2 regions of the Paractinoplanes brasiliensis genome follow, and region 2 is predicted to be linked to the other one. Evidence: predicted binding sites of a transcription regulator. Region 2 holds the regulator's gene; the other holds the start of a gene.
What was found. Region 2 encodes HrcA, which represses chaperone genes, less so after heat shock. Its sites were predicted from a motif close to GGTTNGCACNCTCNNNNNGAGNGTGCNAACC; they were not measured.
Positions count from the first base shown of each region.

Region 1: the regulator HrcA is predicted to act here: its motif matches at 1,527-1,557, upstream of groES (co-chaperone GroES).

Region 1 covers NZ_SNWR01000001.1:2,705,019-2,708,427, forward strand. The annotation lists gene ybaK (Cys-tRNA(Pro) deacylase) at 1-149, opposite strand, end outside; gene C8E87_RS11955 (class I SAM-dependent methyltransferase) at 160-1,455, opposite strand; gene groES (co-chaperone GroES) at 1,690-1,998, shown strand; gene groL (chaperonin GroEL) at 2,070-3,409, shown strand, end outside.
Region 2 covers NZ_SNWR01000001.1:2,043,240-2,046,648, reverse strand. The annotation lists gene hemW (radical SAM family heme chaperone HemW) at 1-744, shown strand, start outside; gene C8E87_RS08900 (DUF4870 domain-containing protein) at 780-1,418, opposite strand; gene hrcA (heat-inducible transcriptional repressor HrcA) at 1,570-2,592, shown strand; gene dnaJ (molecular chaperone DnaJ) at 2,610-3,409, shown strand, end outside.

The sequences.
Region 1 (3,409 bases), 660 kb from region 2:
CGCTCGGCCCCGACCCCGAGAGCCTCGGCCACGAGCGCGCCGTAGTTCGGCGAGTCGGGCGAGACCTCGTACGGGTGCAGGGTGTGCTCGACCCTCTGTGCGGTGAGCAGCGCGGTGGCCGGGGTGCCGGCCGCGGCCTTCTTAGCCATGGCGCGCAGGCTACCGGCACAGGAGCACAGTCGGCGCGCCCATTACCCGGGTCAGCACCATCGAGGCCGATTCCGGGCCGGAGAGGCGCAGATCGCGACGCAGTTGCTCCGGTTCCAGGGCCGAGCCGCGCTTACGGATCTCCAGCCGTCCCACGCCACGCTCCCGCAGCAGCGCGCGCACCCGCTTCAGCGAGAAGCCCAGCACATCCGTGACCTCCAACCTCCGCCCGTACGGGGTCACGTGCGGCTCGTCGGTGTAGACGTACGCGATGTCGGGGTCGGCCAGGCGGCCGTTCACGATCTCGGCGAACTCGGCCACCAGGTGCGACCGCACCACGGCCGGATCGGGGTCGTAGAGATACGCCCCGACGGGCCCGACGGGCGCCTTGCGTGTCCCGCTGCCGGTCAGCTCGGCTCCCCCGCCCGCGTCTTCCCGCTCCGCACCCTCCCCCCGTACGCCGTACCCGCTCTTTTCGTCCGTACCCTCCCCGGGCGCGCTGTTCCGCTCACCGCTCTTTTCGCCCGCGCCCCGACCCGGCTCGCCCTTCGCGGGCAGCAGCGTCGCGCGGCGGGGGGCCTCGGCCAGCGGGCCGCACCAGAACGCGGCCTCGACCAGATCGCCCCCGACGCTCACCCACTCCCCCTCGGCTCCGGGCGGCAGCAGCTCGTGGTCGATCCCCGGAGCCAGCTTGAGCACCGTCCGCGGCACCCGCTCGGGCAGCCCGGCGACGAAGTCCCACGGCGGCGAATAGGACCGGGGGTCGAACACCCGGCCACGACCGGCCCGGCGGCGGGCCGGATCCGCGAAGACCGCGTCGTACCCCTCCACCGCGACCGTGGTGGCGTCGGCACACTCGACCTTGATCATCTGGTCGAGCCCCAGGGCGGCCACGTTGGCCGCAGCGGTCTCGGCGGTGACCGGGTCGGCATCGACCGCGTACACCTCGATCCCGGCGCGGGCGGCGGCGATCGCGTCGGAACCGAGCCCGCAGCCGAGATCGGCCAGGGTCCGCACCCCGGCCGCGGCCAGCCGGGCCGCCCGCCGCCGCGACACGACCGACCGGGTCGCCTGCTCCAGACCCGCCCGGGTGAAGAACATCAACTCCGCGTCCGGGCCGAATTTCGCGGCCGCCCTGCGGCGCAGATCGACCTGCGTCAGCGCCGCGGCGGCCAGGGCGGGCGGCACCCCGCGCGAGCGCAGCGCCGAGGCGGCGGCGAGCGGGTCCCCGGCGGCGATCTCGCTCGCCATGGCCAGGGCGTTCACCCCTTCGGGCGTACGCAACGAGGTGGTCGGCTCGGCAGTCACCCGGGCATTGTCCACGGCCCGACTTCACCTAGCACTCTGGTTGACGGAGTGCTAGTTCCGGCCTAATCTCCGATTAGCACTCTCAACATGAGGGTGCCAGCCGCGAGCCCATCCGGGCCCGCGGCTTGGCACCAGGCGGACCGGCACCCGCGACGACGGCCCCGCCCGGTGGCATGAGGCATCAGCCCGGCCAGATTCTCTGGTCGGCAAACCTGTACCCAGGAGGGTATGCCCGTGACTACCGCGACCAAGGTTGCGATCAAGCCGCTCGAGGACCGCATCGTGGTCCAGGCGAACGAGGCTGAGACGACCACGGCGTCGGGCATCGTGATCCCCGACACCGCCAAGGAGAAGCCGCAGGAGGGCACCGTCCTCGCTGTCGGCCCCGGCCGCATCGACGACAAGGGCAACCGCATCCCGGTTGACGTCCAGGTCGGCGAGACGGTTCTTTACTCGAAGTACGGCGGCACCGAGGTCAAGTACGCCGGCGAGGAGTACCTGGTGCTCTCCGCCCGCGACGTCCTCGCGGTCATCGAGAAGTGACCTACTGACAGTGCTGACCGCCCTGGCTCGTTGTTGACGGGCCAGGGCGTTGGTGCGTGAAGGGACCACATATGGCGAAGATTCTCAGCTTCTCTGACGACGCCCGCCACCTGCTCGAGCACGGCGTCAACTCGCTCGCCGACACGGTCAAGGTCACCCTCGGCCCGCGTGGCCGCAACGTCGTCCTGGACAAGAAGTTCGGCGCGCCCACGATCACCAACGACGGCGTCACCATCGCCAAGGAGATCGAGCTCACCGACCCGTACGAGAACCTCGGCGCGCAACTGGTCAAGGAGGTGGCGACCAAGACCAACGACGTCGCCGGCGACGGGACCACGACCGCAACGGTGCTCGCCCAGGCGCTCGTGCGCGAGGGTTTGCGCAACGTGACCGCGGGCGCCAACCCGATCGGCCTCAAGCGCGGCATGGACCAGGCCGCCGAGACCGTGTCGAAGGCGCTGCTGGCCAAGGCGGTTGAGGTCGCCGACCACAAGGCGATCGCGAACGTGGCCACCATCTCGGCCCAGGACGCCACGATCGGCGAGCTGATCGCCGAGGCGATGGACCGGGTCGGCCGTGACGGTGTCATCACCGTCGAGGAGGGCTCGGCCATGGCGACCGAGCTCGACGTCACCGAGGGTCTGCAGTTCGACAAGGGCTTCATCTCGCCGAACTTCGTGACCGACGCCGAGTCGCAGGAGGCCGTCCTGGAGGACGCGCACATCCTGATCACGACGCAGAAGATCTCCAGCATCGAGGAAATGCTCCCGCTGCTGGAAAAGGTTCTGCAGGACGGCAAGCCGCTGCTGATCATCGCGGAGGACGTCGAGGGCCAGGCCCTGTCCACGCTGGTGGTCAACTCGCTGCGCAAGACGCTGAAGGTCGCCGCCGTCAAGGCGCCCGGCTTCGGCGACCGGCGCAAGGCGATGCTGCAGGACCTGGCGATCGCCACCGGTGGCGAGCTGATCGCCCCCGAGCTCGGTTACAAGCTCGACCAGGTCACCCTCGACATGCTGGGCACCGCCCGGCGGATCGTGGTCGACAAGGAGAACACCACCATCGTCGACGGTGGCGGCAAGTCCTCCGAGATCACCGACCGGGTCGCGCAGATCCGCAAGGAGATCGAGGCCTCCGACTCCGACTGGGACCGCGAGAAGCTGCAGGAGCGGCTGGCCAAGCTGTCCGGCGGCATCGCGGTGATCAAGGTCGGAGCCGCGACCGAGGTCGAGATGAAGGAGCGCAAGCACCGCATCGAGGACGCCATCGCGGCGACCAAGGCGGCGGTCGAGGAAGGCACCGTCCCCGGCGGCGGTGCCGCCCTGGCCCAGGTGGCCACGGAGCTCGACGGCAACCTCGGCCTGACCGGCGAGGAGGCGATCGGCGTCACCATCGTCCGCAAGGCGCTGGTGGA
Region 2 (3,409 bases):
GCTGCGCCGGGCGTTCTTCGGATTCTGGATCGCAAGCACACGGCGGGGCGAGCCCCGCAGGCTGCCGTGGAGGCTCGCGAGGCCGGGTTCGAGCACGTCAACCTGGATTTGATCTACGGCACCCCGGGCGAGACCGCCGACGACTTCGCGCGGTCGTTGCAGACGGTGATCGACTCGGGGGTCGACCATGTGAGCGCGTACGCGTTGATCGTCGAGGACGGCACGCGGATGGCGGCCCGGATGCGGCGTGGCGAGATTCCGTACCCGTCGGACGATGTGGCCGCCGACCGCTACCTGGCCGCCGAGGCCGCTCTCAGTGAGGCCGGTTTCCAGTGGTACGAGGTGTCCAACTGGGCCACCGGCGACGAGGCCCGCTGCCGGCACAACCTGCTCTACTGGACCGGCGCCGACTGGTGGGGTCTCGGGCCGGGGGCGCACAGCCACGTCGGCGGGGTGCGCTGGTGGAACGTCAAGCATCCGGCGGCGTACGCGGGAAGGCTTTTGCGGGGTCTCTCGCCGGGGCAGGGGCGCGAGCTGCTCAGCGCCGAGGACAGGCACGTCGAGGACGTGATGCTGCGGGTGCGGCTGCGTGAGGGCATCGGGCTCGATCGGGTCGACCCGGTGGGCGCCAAGCAGGCTCTGGCCAACGGGCTGATCGACGCCGACGCGTACGAGGAAGGGCTTTTGATCCTGACGCTGCGGGGGCGGCTGCTGGCCGACGCCGTGATCAGGGACGTGGTCTGACGCGCCGGGCCCCGTACCCGGCGCGGCCGGCCACGCTACTTGATCAGGTTGATGGAGAGCGGGTAGTTGTACGGCTCGTTGTTGCTGGCCTTCACGCCGGCGATGACGCCGAACACGATGGCGATGAGCGCGGCGATCGGGATGATCACGAAGCCGATGACGGCGCAGGCGGTGACCCAGCCGATCAGCGTGACGACCGACCACACGATCTGGAAGTTGAGGGCCTTGACCGCCTCGGCCCGGACGGCGGGGGACTGGTTGCCCTTGGCCAGCATGGCGATCAACGGCACGATCCAGCCGGACAGGCCGCCGCCGACGAGAGCGCCGAGCGCGCCGCCGAAGTGGGCGATCATGATCCAGGTCTTGTCGTCCTGGTTGGGCGCGGCGCCGTAACCGGGCTGCTGGTAGCCGTACGGAGGCGGCGGGCCGCCATAACCTGGGCCGCCGTAGCCGGGGCCACCGGACGACGGCGGCGGGCCACCGTAACCGGGACCGCCCGACGACGGCGGCGGGCCACCGTAGGACGGGCCACCGGACGACGGCGGCGGGGCGCCATAGGGAGGCGGCGGAGGGGGTGTCGAACCCGAGACCGGGTCGTTAGCCGCATAAGGGTTGAACGGCGTGGTCGGATCGTACGGATTACCTTCACCGGGCGGGCGAGGTGGTTCAGTCATGGCTGACACCGTAGAGCCGCAGTTCAATGCGGTCGAGGGCGACTCGCTGATCAAGTCGGGGAACAGACACCGCATTCGATCATCGCGCTCCCGACGGCGGCGACGTAGACTGGCACTCTGTCCGCGGGAGTGCCAAGAGGGAGGGGTCATTGTGAGTCTGGATGACCGCAAGCTCGAGGTGTTGCGGGCGATCGTCGAGGACTATGTCGAGACGCAGGAGCCGGTCGGCTCGAAATCGCTCGTCGAGCGGCACCAGCTGGGCGTGTCCCCGGCGACCGTGCGTAACGACATGGCGGTGCTGGAGGAAGAGGGCTACATCCGCCAGCCGCACACGAGTGCCGGCCGGGTGCCCACCGATGCCGGCTATCGGCTCTTCGTCGACCGGCTCTCCAAGGTCAAGCCGCTCACGCCGGCCGAGCGCCGGGCCATCGAGCGGTTCCTGATCGGCGCGGTCGACCTCGACGACGTCGTGCACCGCACGGTGCGCCTGCTCGCCCAGCTGACCCGTCAGGTCGCCGTCGTGCAGTATCCGTCGCTGGCCCGCTCGTCGGTGCGCCATCTGGAACTCGTGCCGATCTCGACCACGCGGCTCATGCTCGTGATGATCACCGACACCGGCCGCGTCGAGCAGCGCCTGGTCGAGTTGCCCGCCCCGGTGCCCGCCGACGACGTGACCGACCTGCGCCGCCGGGTGAACGAGAAACTGGCAGGTCAGAAGCTGGCCGACACGCCGCCGCTCGTGCAAGGTCTGGTCGACGAGTGCGGCCCCGACACCCGCGGGACCATGACTTGTCTGGCCTCCGTGCTGCTCGAGACGCTCGTCGAGCGCAGTGAGGAACGCCTCGCCTTGGCGGGCACGGCTAATCTGACACGTGGGGGTGTGCTGGACTTCCAGGGCACGCTGCGCCCCGTCCTCGAGGCCCTCGAGGAAGAGGTCATCCTGCTCAAGCTCATCGGCGAAGTGGAACCGAGCACGACCCGGGTCCGCATCGGCGACGAGAACCAGATCGACAACCTGCGGTCGGCGTCCGTGGTGAGCACAGGTTACGGCCCCGGGACGACGATCGTCGGGGGGCTCGGTGTGCTCGGCCCCACCCGGATGGATTACCCCGGCACCATCGCGACCGTGCGCGCAGTGGCACGCTACGTGGGCGACCTTTTGGCACAGAACTGACGAGGATTGCGGAGCCCGTGGCCAAGGACTACTACGGCATTCTCGGCGTGAGCCGGGAAGCCACCGACGACGAGATCAAGCGCGCCTACCGCAAACTGGCCCGGCAGTACCACCCGGACGTCAACCCCGATCCGGAAGCGCACGAGAAGTTCAAGGACATCAACGCGGCCTACGAGGTCCTCTCCGACGATCAGAAGCGCCAGATCGTCGACCTCGGCGGCGACCCGCTCGCCCCCGGTGGCGGCGCGGGCGGCGGTCCCGGCGGCGCGGGCGGCCCGTTCGTCGGCTTCCAGGACATCATGGACGCGTTCTTCGGCACGGCGGCCGGCGGCAACGCCCGCGGCCCGCGCCCGCGCACCCGTCCCGGCGCCGACGCGATCCTGCGGCTCGAGCTCGACCTGGTCGAGACGGCGTTCGGGGTCGAGGCCCCGATCACCGTCGACACCGCGGTGCTGTGCACCCAGTGTTCCGGCGCCGGCACGGCCCCCGGCACCCACCTGGCCACCTGCGACACGTGCGGCGGCCGCGGCGAGGTGCAGAGCGTGCAGCGCACGTTCCTGGGTCAGGTCGTGTCGTCGCGCCCCTGCGCCACCTGCCAGGGTCACGGCACGGTCATCCCGCACCCCTGCCCGACCTGCGCCGGCGACGGCCGCGTCCGCACCCGGCGCTCGCTCACCGTCAAGATCCCGGCCGGGGTCGAGGACGGCATGCGCATCCGCCTGGCCCAGCAGGGCGAGGTCGGTCCCGGCGGCGGCACCCCCGGCGACCTCTACGTCGAGATCCACGAACGCCCGCACGACGTCTACTCGCGCAAGGG